4 regions of the Nitrospira marina genome follow, and region 2 is predicted to be linked to each of the others. Evidence: riboswitches for the same ligand, from Rfam matches in the RefSeq annotation. Region 2 holds a riboswitch; each other region holds the start of a gene.
What was found. A riboswitch is a leader RNA that binds a small molecule or an ion and turns the genes downstream of it on or off. The one in region 2 is predicted to bind cyclic di-GMP.

Region 1: it holds a riboswitch for cyclic di-GMP, as region 2 does, so the genes downstream of both, LX98_RS04525 (Ig-like domain-containing protein) here and LX98_RS15045 (Flp family type IVb pilin) in region 2, are expected to answer to the same signal.
Region 3: it holds a riboswitch for cyclic di-GMP, as region 2 does, so the genes downstream of both, LX98_RS07385 (FliA/WhiG family RNA polymerase sigma factor) here and LX98_RS15045 (Flp family type IVb pilin) in region 2, are expected to answer to the same signal.
Region 4: it holds a riboswitch for cyclic di-GMP, as region 2 does, so the genes downstream of both, LX98_RS14450 (fibronectin type III domain-containing protein) here and LX98_RS15045 (Flp family type IVb pilin) in region 2, are expected to answer to the same signal.

What each region holds. Positions count from the first base shown of each region.
Region 1 is NZ_JCANTH010000001.1:1,086,968-1,091,856, forward strand. It holds gene LX98_RS04520 (cupin domain-containing protein) at 1-156, opposite strand, end outside; gene LX98_RS04525 (Ig-like domain-containing protein) at 958-3,555, opposite strand; cyclic di-GMP riboswitch class I at 3,623-3,704, opposite strand; gene LX98_RS04530 (hypothetical protein) at 4,095-4,244, opposite strand; gene LX98_RS04535 (hypothetical protein) at 4,513-4,686, shown strand; gene LX98_RS04540 (IS3 family transposase) at 4,720-4,824, shown strand.
Region 2 is NZ_JCANTH010000001.1:3,523,931-3,528,819, forward strand. It holds gene LX98_RS15040 (Flp family type IVb pilin) at 280-483, opposite strand; gene LX98_RS15045 (Flp family type IVb pilin) at 605-775, opposite strand; cyclic di-GMP riboswitch class I at 871-951, opposite strand; gene LX98_RS15050 (hypothetical protein) at 1,495-2,418, shown strand; gene LX98_RS15055 (DUF362 domain-containing protein) at 2,415-3,458, shown strand; gene LX98_RS15060 (acyltransferase family protein) at 3,736-4,878, opposite strand.
Region 3 is NZ_JCANTH010000001.1:1,802,996-1,807,884, forward strand. It holds gene LX98_RS07365 (SMP-30/gluconolactonase/LRE family protein) at 1-23, opposite strand, end outside; gene LX98_RS07370 (cold shock domain-containing protein) at 296-517, opposite strand; gene LX98_RS07375 (LptF/LptG family permease) at 857-1,942, shown strand; gene lptG (LPS export ABC transporter permease LptG) at 1,971-3,059, shown strand; cyclic di-GMP riboswitch class I at 3,360-3,450, shown strand; gene LX98_RS07385 (FliA/WhiG family RNA polymerase sigma factor) at 3,536-4,414, shown strand; gene LX98_RS07390 (cell wall hydrolase) at 4,425-4,889, opposite strand, start outside.
Region 4 is NZ_JCANTH010000001.1:3,387,207-3,392,095, forward strand. It holds gene LX98_RS14445 (outer membrane beta-barrel protein) at 1-777, opposite strand, end outside; gene LX98_RS14450 (fibronectin type III domain-containing protein) at 1,425-1,826, opposite strand; cyclic di-GMP riboswitch class I at 1,903-1,992, opposite strand; gene LX98_RS14455 (hypothetical protein) at 2,629-2,883, opposite strand; gene LX98_RS14460 (FG-GAP-like repeat-containing protein) at 3,210-4,889, opposite strand, start outside.

The sequences.
Region 1 (4,889 bases), 2.4 Mb from region 2:
TGTCTGGCCGGGCTCTTCCCATCCGGAAGGACTTTGCATTCGCGCAATGCTGATCTGGTCTGTGCCGCTATTGACCCGTCCGATAAATTCATCGATGAGTTTGGGTTTATTCCCTGCAGGTTTAATTCTTGTGGGTTGCTCGATCAGTTTAGCCATACTGTTTGATTGACCTCCTGTTCGTGAATTGAAGGGCGCATCGACAGGGGACTTTCCCTCGTCAAAATTTTTCCCAGGTTTAATGGCCTGCCATTGGCCTCATTTTTGTTGCACGCTTGACTGATTGATATCGTACTTGCCATAAATTTGCCATATGTCCAACGAAACTTCTGTACCCTGGACGAACCAATATAATGATAGGTCGCCCGGGATGGAGAAAACAATGTGAAGTCGTTGGATTTCTATATCAAAAGATGAAATCGCAAAATCGCTAAACACTCAATATTTCATCTCAAGAAAAACTTTTGAAATCATTTTACAGGTCAAAACAAAACAGTCCAACTAGTGCCCAATTTAGAATAGCCTCGGAAACCATCTGGCAGCAAGAAAGAGGTGGGTTCAAGTTCGAAGTGCCACGCCTTCTGTAGGATACTCTGTGGCTATGAGGAAATGGTGTGGTATCCTGATAAAACCTTAACTTTGTCTGTCAAAATTAATCTATACGCTATTTAGTTCACAAACAAAGTGTAGTCGATTGTGCCGAGACCTTCCGAGGAATTCTGGGAGCCACCTCCCATCAAACTATGATGGCGGTAAGGCCAATGCCGGACTAGTTGTCGAATGTGTTTTTGCGTATCATTGGAAGCTATATTAGGACCAAGGGGTATGTTGGGTATTCGTGTTCTGCGCGAGGGAGCGGCACGAATGATTATTCCCGGCAGGGGCTTTCTACTAACAGCCTGGCGGGATGGCCCATGAGACCATCCCAGTTCGGCCTTCTTGTGTTTTTAACCTCCGTGTCTACCGAATTTCCCAGTCAGGGGAAGCAGCACCGTAAAAGCCTACGGAACTCCTGGTCAGGCCGTCCATCAACCACACGGCCACCGCGCCGCTCGTTTTATTGCGCCAGATGATATCCGCCTGCCCGTCCGCATTTACATCGTTTACTTGCACAATCTGCCACGTTAAGGCTACACCGCTCAGTGAGCCGGTGGAGGAGGGAGGTGCCGTTCCATTCATCAACCATACGGCGGTGCTGCCATTTGTGTGCCGCCAAATAAGATCTGTTTTGCCGTCACCGTTTAGATCCCCGACTCCGTGAATGTTCCAAAGCGTCGACGCGGTGCCGGGAAAGCCTGTGGAGGCTATGCTCACTCCGTCCATCAACCACACGGCCACCGCCCCGCTCGTTTCATTGCGCCAGATGATATCCGCGTGGTCATCCGCATTCACATCCCCCACTCCCGCGATCTGCCAGGTTAAGGCCACACCGCCCAGTGAGCCGGTGGAGGAGGGAGGCGCCGTCCCATTCATCAACCATACCGCGGTGCTGCCATTCGTGTGGCGCCAAATAAGGTCTGCCTTGCCGTCACCGTTTAGATCCCCGACTCCGTGAATGTCCCAATCCGTCGATGCGGAGCCGGGAAAGCCTGTGGAGGCTATGTTCACGCCGTCCATCAACCACACTGCCACCGCGCCGCTCGTGCTATTATGCCAGACGACATCCGCTTTGCCGTCTCCATTTAGATCCCCCACTCCCTTCAGGGCCCATTCCATAGTTAACTGGCCCAGAAAGCCCGAGTCGGCAACGCTTGTGCCATTGAGCAGCCACCCAGCCACGTGCCCGGTTTTTGTATTCCGCCAGACCAGGTCGGCCTTACCGTCCCCATTCAGATCGTGATGTTGGGGTGAGGGTGGTGTGCTGGTATTGCTCACGATGACCGTGACGGAGGCGGCGGTTTTCGTATTGCCCGCGGCATCGCGGGCGATCGCCGTGAGAGCGTAGGAGCCATCTCGGACGGTGGTAGTATCCCAGCTGGTGCTGTAAGGATTGGTCATATCTTCAGCACCAAGATTGGCGCCCTGGAGCCGGAATTGGACGCCGGTCACGCCGACATTATCGCTGGCGCTGGCGGTGACCGTCACCGTGCCGGAGACGGTGCCCGCACTGGGGGCCGTCAACGTGACCGTCGGGGCGGTCGTATCTGCGGGCGGTGTGCTGGTATTGCTCACCGTGACCGTGACGGAGGCGGCGGTTTTTGTATTGCCCGCCGCATCGCGGGCGATCGCCGTGAGAGTATAGGAGCCATTCGGCACGGTGGTGGTATTCCAGCTGGTGCTATAGGGATTGGTCGTATCTTCGGCGCCTAGGTTGGCGCCCTGGAGCCGGAATTGGACGCCGGTCACGCCGACATTATCGCTGGCGCTGGCGGTGACCGTCACCGTGCCGGAGACGGTGCCCGCATTGGGGGCCGTCAACGTGACCGTCGGGGGCGTGGTATCGGGTGACGCCGGGGTGATCATCACATAATTCAGGATGGTATGTGTAGAAGAAGTCCGAGTCAATTGCAGACTCAATTGCCCATCCGAGACGGTGATGGGATGGTTCGTGATGGTAATGAATTGATTACTGGCAGTCGTCTGGTTGTTAATGGCCGTGATGCCTTCGATCGTAATATGATGTGGGCCTTGCTCATAACTGGGATCGCCGCTGGCTAGCGAAACGAGATAGTCGCCATTTGGGAGATCGTATTTCCAGGTCACACTGGTGCCGGAGTCAAAATGAATGAATGTGTCGAGCCGTTGATCGGTGTGGGCATCCCGCTCGCGGGTGTTGACGAAGGTGGTCCAGCCGTAGCCACGGCTGCTGGTGTAGACACTGCCGTCATCTTTTTGATAGCCACTGGGGACGGATGAGCTGGACGGTTGAAAATTGACGAAGAGGGACGAACCGGAAGGCGGTGGTGGGCTGGTATTGTTCACGGTGACCGTGACGGAGGCGGCGGTTTTTGTATTGCCCGCCGCATCGCGGGCGATCGCCGTGAGAGTATAGGAGCCATTTGGAACGGTGGTAGTATTCCAGCTGGTGCTGTAAGGATTGGTCGTATCTTCGGTGCCGAGATTGGCGCCCTGGAGCCGGAATTGGACGCCGGTCACGCCGACATTATCGCTGGCGCTGGCGGTGACCGTCACCGTACCGGAAACGGTGCCCGCACTGGGGGCCGTCAGCGTGACCGTCGGGGCGGTCGTATCTGGGGGCGGGGTATTTGTGGGTAGAGTAATTGTTGCTTCTGTGGACGGGGTACTTTCATTTCCTGCTGTATCAAATGCTGTTGCAATAAATCCATAGGTTGTGCCCCCACTGAGCCCGGAAACGGTTGTGGAGGGGGAGGATGGATTATTGGGAAATCCTGAAAATATGGGTTGTCCAAAACCTTGAGAAGGTAACGTCCGTTTGTAAATTTTATATCCTGCTAAATCCGATTCGGTATTTGCATTCCAGGTCAGTTGGACAGAGGAGGCCGAATACGCGGGGCTAACAGACAAGCCGAAGAGGAGAAGCATAAGGTGTGCCGTATGCGCGATTACAAAACCCAAGGTGGTGGTTGGTCGGATCATACTCTACTCCTTGTCGTGTTTGGACCGAAGTCCGCATTTTCTCCTCCCCCTATGGATTAGATCTTCCTTCGGTAGCCGGACAATCAGGCGTTACTACCTGACTCCTGGCATTGCGGCCCTACTTCACAGTAGGTGTGCCTTTTCGGGAAGAGGATTGTTTTAACTATGAATGATCAATGTCTGTTTCCCTTCTTTTTTTCCGCACCTCTAAACGGTCTGCCGGACATTTCGGAGAAGTAAAGAAAAACTTTAGCGAAGATGGCGATGCCATTGGGCATTACCGTATTACGGCAAACACGATAAACTAAAGTAATCGAATAGAAGGATCATAGACATTATGAAAAATTTGAATTCTTTCATTTGATATTTACATCCTTATCATTCGAAAAAATATTGATGTCATTGGGCCCTCTGTGAATTGAAAACCGAGTGAATCTGCCAGTTAAAGTTTGACGATATTAACTCTTTTCTATAATTGGGAAGATGCTGGAAATGAAAATGACGTGGAGTTTAGATAAGAAAACCGGATCGGCTGGTCTTTAGCGTTTTGAGAAATACCCGCCTGCTGCGAAATATGTTGGTTCAATCAATACTTCAATGATGAAGGTTTCCTGTGCCTGGCGGGGGCTCTCTGCCGAAATCAAGAAGAATTGAATCATTTGACGGAAGATGAACTCCTGATTATTCATGCATAGTCCAGGAAGAACCAATTGAACGGTGGACAGCAAAGCGACGAGCTGTCCTTGTCTTGCGGATCCTGAAAGGGGAAACCTCGATGGCGGAAGCCGCCAGGCAGCATGACCTGACGGGCAGGGACGTAGGAGACTGGCAGGAGCAGTTCCTTCGTGCCGCGGAAAATGGCTGGCGTCGTCGCCCCAAGGACGAAGAGGCACTGTAAGAAGAGCAGATCAAAAAACTGAAACAAAAGATCGGAGAGTTAGTGGTCGAGAATGACGTGTGACTGGAGGCCTTGACACCATACCCTGTAAGGCGGGAGATGTCCGACGCGAGAGCGCCGCGAGTACGGACATCTTGGAACGAACCGCCTGTCGTCTTCTCCAAGTCAGCCAATCGGCCCGGCATCGGCTGACCAACGGGAAGCGAGCTCGCGCGACGCTCTCTGAGAAATGAGTCGCTCAGCTGGAGCCACTCATTCAGGCGTATCTGACGTACGGGTATCGTCGCCTGTGGGCTTTGTTACGCTTTCGAGATGGGCAGATCCATAATCGCAAGGCCGTGTATCGGGCATTACGCCTCAAACGCTGGTGAGTACATCAACGCACCACCATTTCACGGCATCGAGTGCCGTGCCGTTTGAGTCGAACGACAGAGAG
Region 2 (4,889 bases):
TGTCTCCCAATTACACTAACAGGCAGTTCAAAAGCGATCAGATCCCGCACCAGCCATTGTTAAGGGATCTACAAAGAGTTGAACAACTTAAATGTTGGGAAAACGCAGTCCCCAAGAGCACTGCTGACTGTCTCTCACAGGCAGCGTAGTATTTTTTAATAAGTTAGCCCCCAGCGAGGACGACAAGGTGTATAGGTAGGTCAATGAGGAGTGGGAGTGAGAAACTTTCCGATGGAAATCCCATCAACCTCGCTCACGGGAGGCATGACAAGTATCAATTTAGCTCCCCAACGCTCCGTTGATGATCCCCATGGCGTCCACATACATCGTATTGACCGCGTTTCCCAAGGCAGCCTGAGCCGTTAACACCGTGGCGCCAATAAGTGCGGCCATGAGGCCGTATTCAATAGCTGTCGCGCCCTCCTCATCCTGAAGAAAATGCTTTAACCAGTGATGATAGGGATTCAGGAGTATTGTCTGCATGATGCTGGCCTCCTCTATCATTTTATCTGAACTTCACTCATCACATTCCGCCGAAGCGCCGCCCCGACACGCTGTATCGGGAACGGCACTTCAACATACCTTTGCGGAAAGAAGCTTTTCCTTAGCTGGACGCTACATCACTAGAAATCTGGTTGAACGTATTGCTAAGCGTGGTCCCTACAGCCGTCACGGCCGTGACAATCACTGCGGCAATCAAAGCAGCCAACAAGCCGTACTCAATAGCAGTGGCTCCCTCTTCATCATTCACGAAACGCATTGCTTGGTTAACCATAGCGCATCTCCTTAACGGGCGAAGGTAAATACTTTCGTTACGCCAGACTGCCCGGAAAATTCTGACGCAAACGTTGCCCCTTGGCTCTCCGTGCCTTCGGCAACCCGGCTATCAGGGACCAACCCTGACCCGTGGTTTTGCGCCCACGCCTTTCGACGTGTTCGCCCTTATCGGGAAGGGGCACCCGACCGAACCCATGTTTCATGGTCATGATTAAATGTTCGTAGACCCAAGAAATTTTTCCATTTCGTTTTCTGTGGCTCTTCGTTTTCATGCTTCATTATCGACCTCCACAGGAAAAACTTGCCGAAGATTTTTGAAGAATATCTTTCAAATTGGTTCACAATAGGATGGGTTAACGGACTTTATTGATCAAGGAGGATAGTTTTTATAATACCTTCAAAATTCCCGGAGAGGCATTGCCAAAAAGCTGCGTCTTGCAGCGAACAACATTCAATGAACCTGCAATTCTCCTTTCCACCATCAGGAAGCGCTTGGCGTCTTACCAACTAGCGTTTCTTCAACTAGCAGACAGAATCGGTTTAAGGGTCCCAGAATAAAGACGAGTGTCATGATCTCTCTAGAGAATCCGCGAAAACCCTCAAGCGGAGAAAGCAAAGTCGCAAGGCCTGGGAATTTTAAGGTTCTTCCTGTTCAAACCGAACAACATGGGAAGTCGCATCTTTACTGAATGGCTTCAGAAGGTGACCTTTCCTTTTATGAATCAAAACCCATTTCATCATTTCCTTGAACTTCTCCAATCCGGGCAACAACCAAATGGAGGATTTCCCTATCACTCGGGAGAAAAGTCCAGACCCGATGCAACCGCTTGGGCTGTTTTGGCACTGTCTTCCTATGCCTTCCGTCATGAAAGCTGCAACCGGGGAAGAGCGTATTTAGCTTCCCAACAGGCGAACGACGGACGCGTGACCATTTCTCCCTCACACCCAGAAGCCTCTTGGCCAACACCTCTCGCCATCTTAGCTTGGGAAGGCGACTCCCAGTATCAAGAAACGCAATCACGCGCTGTGGACTATCTGATAGGGTTTACGGGACGACATTTTTCTAATCCCGTCTCATCAATTATTGGACACGACACCGCCATCCGGGGCTGGCCATGGATTGCTGACACCCACAGCTGGGTCGTACCCACGGCTCTCGCCGTCCTGGCCTTGCAGAAGGTGGGGTTAGGCACCCACCCTCGTGCCATAGCCGGGCAACAGATGCTTCTCAATCGTCAATTGCCCAGCGGTGGATGGAATTACGGAAGTACCACCGTCTTCAACCGGGAACTGCGTCCCCTCCCAGAATGCACGGCCATTGCCTTACAGGCGTTGGCCGGGGACACCCCATTTCACACAATTGAACGAAGCCTCCAGTATCTCTCACATGAGCTTCCACACCTCCGAACTCCCATTTCACTCGGCTGGACACTTCTGGGCCTCGGGGCTTGGAAATTAAAACCCACAAATACCGAGGAATTGGTCTCAGACTGCTTTCAACGTCAAGAGCGATACGGGTCCTATTCCCTTCCCTCATTGGCATTGCTCTTATGCGGTGCGAAAGCGGAACAAGGACTAAACTCATTATTCCCAGCATCATTACCACAAAAATCCGCTTCGTTTGCACACCATCAAGAATGAAAAAGTTGCCTGCCATGACCACCGCTCCCATGCAAACGGATCAACTTAGGCTTACGAGAAGACAACTCCTGCAGGCTTGTTTGCTTGGAGGGGGTTTGGCGGTCTCAGGATTCTCCCTTCTTCATTGGCTTATGGGTCCACGTTTGACCGCGCAGACCTTCATTGGTCAAGCACGAACATACGAGGCTGATTTGGCGATCCTCATTCGCCAAGGATTGCAAGAATTGGGAATCACCACATCAGAGATCAAGGGAAAACGCATTTTGTTAAAACCGAATTTGGTTGAGCCACATCAGTCGTTATCGCATATCAATACCCATCCCCTGGTCGTACGAGGAGCCGTCGAGGCGTTCCTTTCCCTGGGTGCGACGTCTGTCGTCGTGGCTGAAGGGCCCGGACATCGCCACGATACTCTTTTAGTCTTGGAGGAATCCGGCTTGGCAGATGTGCTGTACGAAGATCACATCCCCTTTCAAGATCTGAACACAATGGAAGGGGTGGTCATGCCTAATCTGGGGGGGCAGACGAGGATGACCACATTGACCCTTCCTCAAATAGTCAAGGAAGTCGATTGGGTTGTCTCGCTGGCCAAGATGAAAACGCACCATTGGGCCGGAGCGACCCTATCCATGAAAAATTTTTTTGGCGTGATGCCTGGAAATTATTATGGTTGGCCGAAGAATGTGTTACACCAGGCTGGAATCCCGCAGTCCATTTTGGATATCAATGCGACTCTTAAACCTCACTTTGCCATTGTCGACGGTATTATCGGAATGGAAGGGGATGGTCCAATAATGGGGACACCTGTCCAATCGGGCGTCCTGGTCATGGGGAGGAATCTTCCGGCCGTCGATGCCACTTGTTGCCGGATTATGGGAATTAATCCACATAAAATCGAATATCTTCGCAAAGCCGACCAGTGGTTAGGTCCCATTCACCAATCGTTGATTGAACAACGGGGAGAATCCTGGGAACACGCATACCACCCTTTCGCCCTGATCCCGGAGATTCCCGCCCACCAAGGCATTCGTCTCACCTAGCGAACACCTCAACATTTTCGGGAGATCATTAAGTTCTTGCCAACTCTGGCTCGGGTTTCCTCATTAAGACAAATGTGAGCTCTACCCTCATGCCGGAATGACGAACGGGCACATCAAAGAGCATCAACAATCCCAGCATGCAAGACGTCACCGATTACTCAATCACAAGACTGCCGCTCAATTGTCAACATGTCGGACAACCGGCTCTTGTCCGTCTAGGAAAGATCGCGCAACTCGTTTTGGAAAAACAAGTCTGCTGCTCTAGGCATAGGGCACTTTATCCATCGACACTTTGAGGCAGTAATGGGTGGAGCTTTATTTTTCGATCAACTAATTTCCGTTTGAGATATTCCCTGCTAGGCTTCTCAATCCAGAAATAGCACAAGGAGGCAACCGCAATCACCAAAACGAGAATTCCACCTAAATGAATCCACAACAGAGGTTGATGAAGTTCAGAATTCACTCCTGAATAGTATTCATTGAGTACGTATCGAACAATTTCCAATACCGGATAGTGAACCATGTAAATCCCAAATGAGATGGTTCCCAAAAATACAACAATCTTATTCCGGAATACTCGGGCAATTCCCGTTTGTGCATTTGCTAGTGTCACGATAATACACGGAATAAGGGGATATAGAAATACGATTTGAAGTCTCAATACCAGGAGGACCATAAATACCAACACAAAAGCCAGGCACCAGCGAGATGCGCGCAAGGAATCGTTATAGATGTCGAAATGCTTCTGAACACCAAACATCATGCACCCTAATATAAATCCATTCAACACACGGGCCACGGCAACCCAGCTATAATGCCATTCCCATTGCCATTGGAAGAACTGAATGCTCATCGGATACACGGTAACCAAGAAGAAGATGGCCAGGAATTGAAAGTCTCTTCTTTGGATCGGAACCAACAGTTTTATGATGATCGGAAAACAAAGATAGGCGAACCATTCCGCACTCACAGACCAAGCAGGAGTATTCAACGAAGGATCAACCCACATATTGGTGAGTGTGATATTGCGAAGGACATCCCCATACGAAATCACCTTCTGATCCCAAATCCCAAGGGCGGCGGCTCCGATGAGTACCACGACGACAACTAGGTGCATGGGATAAATTCTTGCCAATCGAAGCGAAAGAAATTTCCCGATTCCATGCACGGTCAATCGGGTTTCAAATTCGTGACGATGCACATACGTCAGAATGAATCCGCTGAGGACAAAAAATATATCAACAGCATAGACTCCTTGGAGAATAATATTTCTTCCTAACCCCCATTGAATTTTTTCATAGAATCCCGGCAAGTACCCATCTGCTTCCCCAAAACACACGTGAAACAGCACTACCCATATCGCGGCAATCCCCCTGAGGCCTGTTAACGTCTGAATATTTTCCCTGCTCTGAGATAGCATAATCTTATCAA
Region 3 (4,889 bases), 1.7 Mb from region 2:
AAAACATCGAAAAGTTTTGTCATGCTGTTCCCCTGAAACTGATGAAGCAGTTGTGTGAAATTTGTAATTTATGCAATAAATACAATGACTTACGGCAAAGTCTACCAGGAGAAAAAGAGGGAAGTCAAGGAAAGTCCCAGCAGGCTATTTACCTCTTAACCTTCTTTGACAACAAGTCAAAGACGAGGAATTCCAGATTATTCCATTGAAGAAAAGTTGAGATCTAACGTCCCAAGAAATTCACCCTTTCGTCATCAGCACATAATAGGCGGGAATGCGTTAGAGGTTTACCACCTTAAGATGGTTGGCCAATTCCTGATTTTGTGACGTTGGCAGCCTGTGGACCCTTTGCTCCCTCTACCAAGTCAAATTCTACCGATTCCCCCTCTTTTAGAGATTTAAAGCCGTCTTCTTGAAGTGCGGAATAATGGACAAACACATCCTGTCCACCTTCAACTTGAATGAAGCCAAAACCTTTCCGATCATTAAACCATTTTACCGTTCCCTTACTTCTCATGATGGCCCTCCCCATTAGAGTATTTGTGGATATATAGAGTATTTGTGGATATATATTTCAAAAAAGTTGTGCGTGTTTAAAAAAAAAGCCGAAAAAGGAATCCATTCCTCTCTCGGCTTCACGGCGTAATATTCTTCTCACTTCTTTACCCATTACAAAAACGAAGAGGATGTAGCACAGTTTGCAAAATCTGTCAATAAATGACACGAGGAAATTCATTCCCTACTATTCGACTTATAGGCTAATTATTTCGGATATTTGATTGAAAATGAGTAAAGGGGTCATGCTAATCACCCAACATATTTCATCACTCTCCACTTATTAGAATTGTCCAAGACCTTGATCAGACTTTTCGATCGGTACATTTTTTCTGAGTTGCTTCCCCCATTTCTGACCAGCCTGACCGGATTGTGTTTCATCATTTTTACAAAGGAAATGCTACGGTTGGTGGATTTAGTGGTATCCCGAGGAATCAGTTTGGCCGCCCTGGGGTCTATTGTGCTGCATTTGCTTCCTTCATTTTTAGTCCTAACCTTACCAATTGCCTGCTTAATTGCCTCAATTTCGGCCTTTAATCGTCTATCGTTTGACAATGAGGTCATTGCTATTCGTGCTGCGGGGGTCAGTTTCTGGCGAATCAACCTTCCTGTGGTGGTTTTTTCCGGCATGGTATTCCTCTTGACTGTATATCTTTCTCAATGGGGCCAGCCCTGGGCCAATGTGTCATTGAAGACTTTGGCTCTGAGCGTCATCGAAGATGAGTTGACTCTTGCGGTTGATTCGGGCGTGTTTAATGAACCGATCCCCGGACTCATGGTGTATGTGCCACACTCGGAGAATGCGTCTGGCGATAAGGGCATATTTATTTCGGACCAACGCAATCCGGAGCAACCCTTGATAATTGTGGCGGAAAATTTTCACATGTTGAAACAAAGCGAACGTCAGCAGTTTGGCATTCGATTGTTTAAGGGGGCAATTCATCAAATCCCCAAAGATGCCAATAGTTTTCATCGGGTCACCTTTGATACCTATGATTTTTGGCTATCTTCGCCTTTTACCTCCGTGAAAGATAAGACAAAACGAAAAACCTACGAAAACCTTACTCGGCAATTGGAGGAATCAGGGGGAACGGACGCAGGAGCCCTTCGTCGATTAGTAGAGTTTCATAAAGACACCGCCTTTCCGGTCGCCACCTTTGTACTGGGGTTGTTGGGCGTCCCGGTGGGGATTGTGTCGAAGCGGTCCGGGAAAGCTGGTGGGTTTGCGATTGGGGTTCTCGTGGTTATCGGATTTTATTTATTGAATGTATTGGGAGAGTTTCTCGTGACGACTTTGGTGATCTCTCCGTTTTTCGGTGCGTGGATGCCGAACATTATCCTGGCCTGCCTCACAGGATTCCTTCTATTTCAAGCTGGAAAACAATGATCCAGAATTCTTTCAAGCAAGTTAGATCATGAAAAAAATTTCTTGGTATGTATTTGGGAAATTTAGTCGCGTCTTCGTAATGTGTCTTGTAACCGTGCTGACGATTTATCTAGTCGTGGATTTTTTCGAAAAATTGCGAAAGTTTTTGAAATATGATGCAGACCTAACCGTTATTTTTAGCTTTTTTGTCTATCGAATTCCAGAAATTGCTTTTCTCTTAGCCCCGCTGGCGGCTCTAATGGCATCAATTTTGACGGTTTGTGGTCTTAATCGGACTCGTGAAATCACGGCGATGCGCAGTTGTGGGTTAAGTTTTTATCAGATTGCCATTCCCTTTTTTGTCTTTGGCGGGCTTGTGAGTGTCGTGGGTCTGAGTTTGACGGCCCTGTTGATTCCTCTGGCCAATATTAAAGCTGAATTTGTTCAATCGGTCTTAATCCAAAATAAACCAGAGCCCCTCTTACTTACTCCGGAACGTTTGTGGCTTCGGGTGGGACGCAATCACCTTATGCGAATTGATTCGGTGACAGAAGATGGGTATCGTTTAAATGGTATTCACCAGTACACGCTTGATGATCGCTTCAGTCTCAAAGGCATTCTTGAAGGAAAATGGGCAACATTTGTCGATGAGGAATGGATAATAGAGCATGCGATTGAGCGAACATTTCAGGATGAAGAACGCATGCAAGTGAATGGTATGACACGGCAGACGTTGTCTCTCTCTCTCACGCCTGATGATTTTCAGAATTGGCTAGCTCAGTCCCCAGAGCATATGTCCTTGTATCAATTGCATGACTATATTCAAGGGTTAATAGAAGATGGTCATAGTCCTCATCGTTTTTTAACTGATTATTGGTCTCGAATTGCGTACTCCCTTGTTCCTCTGGTGATGATATTGTTAGGGATCTCGGTGAGTCTCCGCGGAAGTGGTGTGCGTGAGGTTGGAATAGCTAAAGGGCTTGGGCAAACCCTGGCAATAGGGTTTTTTTTCTGGGCTGCGCATTCGGTAGGCATAGTTTTAGGACGAAATGGAGCGGTGTTGCCGATCATTGGCAGTTGGATTGCCACAGTCATGTTTTCGATCATCGGAATTAATCTTTTTTTAAGGCTAAAATGAGGGATCCACGATTGTCATGAAGAGCACTGGAAGGAATGTGTGATTGAGATTTTGACCATCCGTTCCTGATCACCATTCGTATTGGTTTTTGATGCTGTGCAATGTATGAATTTGTCAAGTTTTCTCATAAACACGCAAGGGATTTTCTTAATTCCCCCTGACTCGGATCCGATAACATTTCCATGGAGATAGAGTCGAAGAGTAGGGGAGATTCCGAAGATCCAAGGCAGACAGTTATTCGGAAAACTTCAAAAACCCACCGCTTACATGAGGTTGTAATTATCGAATAACGAATTCAACAGGTGACAAGGGCAAACTATCCGTGAGGGTAGGGCGCAAAGCCAAGAAACCCTGAGAACGTTGTTGTTTCAGGGTTCGTCTGGTTACCGAACTGTGTTGGTAGATCCATGCGTTCGTTCATGCGCCCATTCCCTGGAATTGGGCGCTTTTTTTGGTCACCCTGGAAAGGCCAAAATATGGACGAAAACGCACAATCTTTCACAGAGACAGTAGTTGGTATTACAGAACTCGACTCGTCTCACCTCGCTTCGGTTAGTCCAAAAAAAGCAGAACATACGGAAGCACAGGTCCAGCTCGATCAGGAACATGTTGCCCGGGTTTTATTAGAGTTTCTCCCGATCATTCGTCGGATGGCTGGAATTATGGCATTCAGGAATCCCTTTTCCCTGGATGTCGAGGATTTGACCAGCGCAGGGGCTATGGGGCTGTTATCAGCCTTGAAGCGCTATGATCCAACACGCGATATTAAATTTCGCACATTTGCCGAATATCGTATTCGTGGCATGATGTTGGATGAAATTCGGTCGATGGATTGGGTGCCTCGCTCTGTTCGATCTCGCCGAGATCAGGTGCGACAAATAGTTGAAGAGCATCTTCAGAAAAATGGGGTGCCACCGACTACACAGGAATTGGCCACGGTGTTGGGCGTACCCATTGAGGAAATAGAAGGAGTGGGCGGGTGTGATCCTCGCTTAATTAGTCTGGATGAGCCGGTTGGGCAGGGAGAAGATGAGTGCACCCTTCGTGATGTTTTGCCGGACGTTAACCATCTGGACCCTTTTGTGGCCTGTGCGGATGCAGAAATGAAAGCGGCACTGTCAGCGGCGCTGCAGACATTATCGGCACGCCAGCAAGAGGTACTTCAATCGTATTATCATGCGGGATTGACGATGAAAGAAATTGGTCGGCAAATGGGTCTGACCGAATCTGGCGTCTGCCGGGTGCATTCCGGTGCCATTCGGCATCTACGCATAGAGTTGAAACGTATTGAGGATGGGGGACCCAGTGCGCCTCGACCCAGGAATTTGCGAAAAACACCCGTTGGCCGTGACTAATTAAACTAAATTAAATTGTGTGCTTATTAAAAAATTCGTGTCCCCCAATTTGTGCCACTTTACGGTTGACCTGAGCCCACCGGGGAGTTTTGACCAGTTGAGGATTATAAAATAGTACAGCCCCATCCACCACTTTGCGCCCGTCTTGTACAACCTTCCAGGCTAATAAACTATCCTGCATGATTCGATTTGTTTGATCAAATTCCACTTCTTCTGGATTACGTCCCATCCATGGTTCAAACTGTTTTGCCCGAAGAACTGTGCCCTTGACCGTGCCATCGCTGTGGTATTTGAGAGCCATTCGGTTCCGAATGACGGCCGCGACGGCTAACTTTCCAGCAAAACTTTCACCACCGGCTTCCAGATAGATAGTGAGGGCGGCTAAAGTGTCGTCGCTGTGGCTAGATTCCTGCGAATAAATTATTTCTAGAGGCAAAGTTGATACAGACGAAGGAGACGAAAGAACGGATGCAAT
Region 4 (4,889 bases), 140 kb from region 2:
TGAGGGAGTTACCCTTACAAACACACTCAGATTGGCACCAGCCCGGCTCCGGTCACGCGGGGCAGCCTGCCCATTGTTGGTGTAATTTAAATCGTCAAAATTCGTGCGAAGACGAATACCAGCCTTTTGTCCCGTAAATTCAATCTGGCCTAAAAACTGATTCATATTCCATTTGGTAATATCCCTTTGTTGGGTATCCACTTCCGATCCTCTTGGGTCAAACCCTTCTAAATGGCCTCCCTGCAAATCTATTGCTAGACCACCAGGATAATTCAAGCTGACGTGGCCAAGAGCATCTTGGGCCAGGGCATTATTTTCAGTAAATTTTGCGTAGAGAAATTGGGCAGCACGATAGTCAAGAAGGACAGAATGCTTACCTCCGCCAAACGGCATGAACGCCTGAATTCCAGGCGCGATGGTCGTAAGAAAGTCACTTTTCGTATTTGTGTCTCTCTTAAACACATTGTCGGTATACACTTCCGATACGCCTACAAACGGGCGGAGTAGGACCGGACCGGCTTTGATACCATCCCCTAAACCATTTCCCGTCATATATTCACGAAAAAGCCCCCCCCGATTCTGAATAGGCCGATGAGACCCGGTAAAATAAAATAGTCCCATATCAGAAAAAGATTGAGCCTGTCCCCCGACCGGGGAAAATACCTCACAGACAACGAGAACACTCAGAATAACAGCAAATGGCCGTTTCCGCTCACGCATTGTGGCAAATGGGGAAAGACGCACCGCTCTTATTTTTCGCCATACGAAATTAATCATTACATCTACCTTATTATTTTCAATTCGATGGAAGTGCGGGGGGGTGGAGTCAGAAGAATACTCTATAGTTTTGGGCATGACCAACTCTTAGATATGGTGCCCTCATCAGTCTGTTAAGTCAATTGCAAGATGAGTTCCCTGATGAGGGATGGACCCTACCATAGGAACCCGCACAAGAAACAGTCCTTCTGGCTTCAGTATAAGTGAAGTATAAGGTTTTTTTCGTAAACTGTTTTTCTAGATGGGGATGAATACCAAAATTACAAGATAAAGTCGATCAAGGTGGGGAAAACAAATAAAACTCTACCGGAAGACTTCAGTGTTAGGTACAGGGATAATACAGGACTTCATGTAAATTTCTTGAGGTCAGTTACTAAAATCTCGACGGAGTGGGACTTGAGAAATGAGACTTCAGGTCATCGACCCTGTCCTCATATCCATTATTTAACGAACGCCGGAGAAGAATTCTTTATAAACAGGACATTTGCAGAACATCCTCGTTCTGCAAATGTCCTTAGAGGTAGGGAGACTTCATTATCACGGAGCCCGCTTCATAAATCCCGGGTGAAAACGGCTTACGACATTTCCGTTGATGCAACCCATCCAAATACAATCTATTTGTAACTATTTTTCCCAGAAAACGAATCTCAATAAACCTTTACATCCTTTGGAGGAGCAGGACGCGCATTAACGATAGGCAAGGTAACACTCACCTGATTTGAAAACGGGCTTTCAATTTTACGAGCCCGGTCGTAAGCTTTTACCGCAAAATAATAGGTTTGACCGGGAGTCAGGCTTGTCACCGTATAAATGGCCTGAGCTCCGACATCTTGAGTCTCCGAATAAGTGCCGCTTGAAGTCCCGTAGGCGACAATGAATCCACCATATTCTGCGGAAGGAGGATTCCAGGCTAGGGTGACTTCTCCCGCCAGTGCATTGGAGGAAAAAAGACAGAGAAAAAGAACAATGGTCCATAATGACCTAAATACGGATCGAAAGGAATGGGTATGGGGGTAGGTAATTTGAGAGAAACCTTGATCGTGTGACATACGAGATCTCCTTTATGCATGTGAGTCATGCCGAGCGAAGCCACTCCGCTCATAATCAAGGAGACTCTGTGGCTTGCCTGGCAACCTGGCAACCCTATCTCAAAATCCGAGACGTAGGCCCATAGCTTTGCGTCCCACCCTTTCAGATGGTTTGTTTTTTTCAGGATACAACCGTTTTTAGGTCTGGATGCTTCATCGGAATCTTTGTCAGATCCTTGAATCGTGGGAAAGAGAAATTCCAATTTCTCAAGAATCCAGGAAGACTGCCAAACCTTATTTACATTAAAACAAAGATAATTGTAGAAAAATGGATCCCATGGATCATGAATCAATCTTTTGCTTAAACAGACGCAATGTATTAACGAACCTCTAATCTGATGAACCTTCACCTGAAGCACAGGAAACCTGGGCAATTTCTCAAAGCCGCCTTGTCAGGAAAATCGACCTCACATGAGTCGGTCCCTAAGGAATCCGTAAAGTAACCCAATTTCTCTGCTCAGGAGGCCAACACGTGCGTTACGATGACTAAAATCAACAGGTCTGTTTATGTTCTCCCCCGTGATTTAATCAAAATCAAGTTTGCGGGCGAGATAAACGCTCTCAAAGAGAGGGCAGGGGATCACTGCTAACGCATCATTGTGATCAGAAGTGCCATCAAGTATTTAACCGGAGGGGACTCGCAATCTACCGCATCGGTGAGTTTCAAACGCCCTGTATTCCTCTTTTTTTTGTTGAGGGGGAATGCAGATAATGCTTTAAAACCTGGTGAATAACTAAACTCAGTGCTATGTAAGGTAGGTTCTTACCATCCAACCAATTGCGAAAACACAAGATAGATCCAGGCGGCACCAAAGATATATGTGATTTCTTTTTCACCAATCCGTTCATAAAACAGACGATACCCCAGAATCGGCACGATGGCTAAGATCAGGGCAGAAAAAAAATGCCCAACCACATCGCCTATGATGGCCCCAATCTCGGAATGCCCAGGTACCGCAAGCAAGATGCTGCCCGCAAGCATAGCTGCCCACCACCATTTCATATTGGCCGTCAGCATATCCATGCTCACATATAAGGGAAAAGGTTTGTCATCACCAGATCATGCCTTCCTAATTGGACTAATTTCAAACTGCTCGAATTTATTTCACCTCTTAAAAGCGGTGCACAATAACTTCCCATTAGAAAAAAAAGGAAATTCCAGCATCAGCGTGACAACTAAGACAACGACCGGTGCTCTTAATCCCCAACCATCTCTTAGACGCCCGGCAAATGCGCTCACATGCGTTTCGCACTTCACCTCGCTTGCATTAGAAGACAACCATTTAGACACATTCCTGAATGTTGGGTAGAACACAAGGTTGTAGATTTCTTTTTAAACCTTGCCTAATGTTGGATTTCCCAATTGATTGAGGTACTGCCCGGAAAGCCAATCGACATGACAGTGAGCCCATTCATCATCCACACCGCCACCGTACCCGTCTGCCTGTTACGCCAAATTATATCTGCGCGCCCATCCCCATTGACATCACTGGTGCTGGCAATCTCCCACCCCTGAGGCACCTCGCCAAAAAACCCCGGCGAACTGAGAGTCACCCCATTCATCAACCAAATTGCAACTTCCCCGTTACTCGTTTTACGCCAAACCAAGTCCCCCATCCCATCATCATTCACATCCCCCACCCCTGCAATCTGCCAATCCGTGGAGACCCCTCCGGTGAAACCTATTGACAGGACCGTGAGCCCTTGCATTAGCCACACTTCCACTACGCCGGTAAGGGTATTCCGCCATATAAGATCCGCTTTTCCATCGGCGTTCATATCTCCCGTTCCCGCTATTTGCCACTCCAACGGCACCGCACCCAAGTGACCGGAAGAGGCAATCGTGGAGCCGCTCATTAACCAAATCGTCACTTCCCCACTACTCGTGTTTCGCCAAACGAGGTCCGCCATCCCGTCGCCGTTGACATCACCCACACTCGCGATTTGCCAATCCATAGAGACACTACCCGGAAAACCCACCGACGTGACAGTGAGACCATTCATCAGCCACACCGCTACCGTTCCTGTATCGCTGCGACGCCAGATAACATCTGCTTTCCCATCCTCATTGACATCTCCAGTACCGGCAACCTGCCACTTCGACGACACCACGCCCAATGAACCGGAGGAAGCAATCGTAGAACCGTTCATCAACCAAATCGCAACAGCCCACGTACTTGTGTTGCGCCAGACGAGGTCTGCCTTCTCGTCCCCGTTGACATCATTCCGAGTTGGGAAACTCACGCCAGCTTCAAATATCCATCCTAAATCTTGCAACAGAGGTTGAGCTAACCCGAGATCATGAATGGCCCTTCCGGAAGCTATACCGGGCTCCATAAGTTGATCAGGCTGAATCGTGTTCGTGAAGTGAGACACCGATGAACCTAATTGAACCGGGTTTGGAGCGTACATCTGAACATGAGTATCTGTTCGCCCGGCCGTCAGGGCCCCGGAGCCGCCTTGAAGATTGACACCGACAAAATGAAGATTCGGGCTCGCCACATTTGCAAATTGCCTTTGGCTATCGGTCATTACGGGGTAATTGGCCGGACTGGCTCCATGAAGCTCCAACCAACGCATAAAAACATCATTGGTTCCTAAGAATTTCTCTCCGGTTTGCACATCAACCAGTGACAAAAAACCAAGGCCATGAATAATTTCATGAAGTACCACGGTAACAAAATCAAATTGTCCAGATGGGGGATTGGCATCCAGCCCAAAATACCAATTCGTGAAATTTGCACTGAAGGTGGCACTTATATCACTGGTAGTAAGATCCAGATCCTGTTCTGCAAGCTTATTGGCAAGAGATTGGACATACCAGGTATTCGCCACAGGAGCATTGGGAAAATTCCGATGGACGGTATTGGGGCCGGCCGATCCCAGTATTCCTGTTCCTAAGGAATCAATTCGAGCATCGACTCGAATGCCCACCGTGCTCACCAGCACCTGCGCTAAAATATTTGCCGCATACTCAAATGCTTTCAACCGTGCCTCCCCAAGGGTGGTGGCCGTATTTCCACC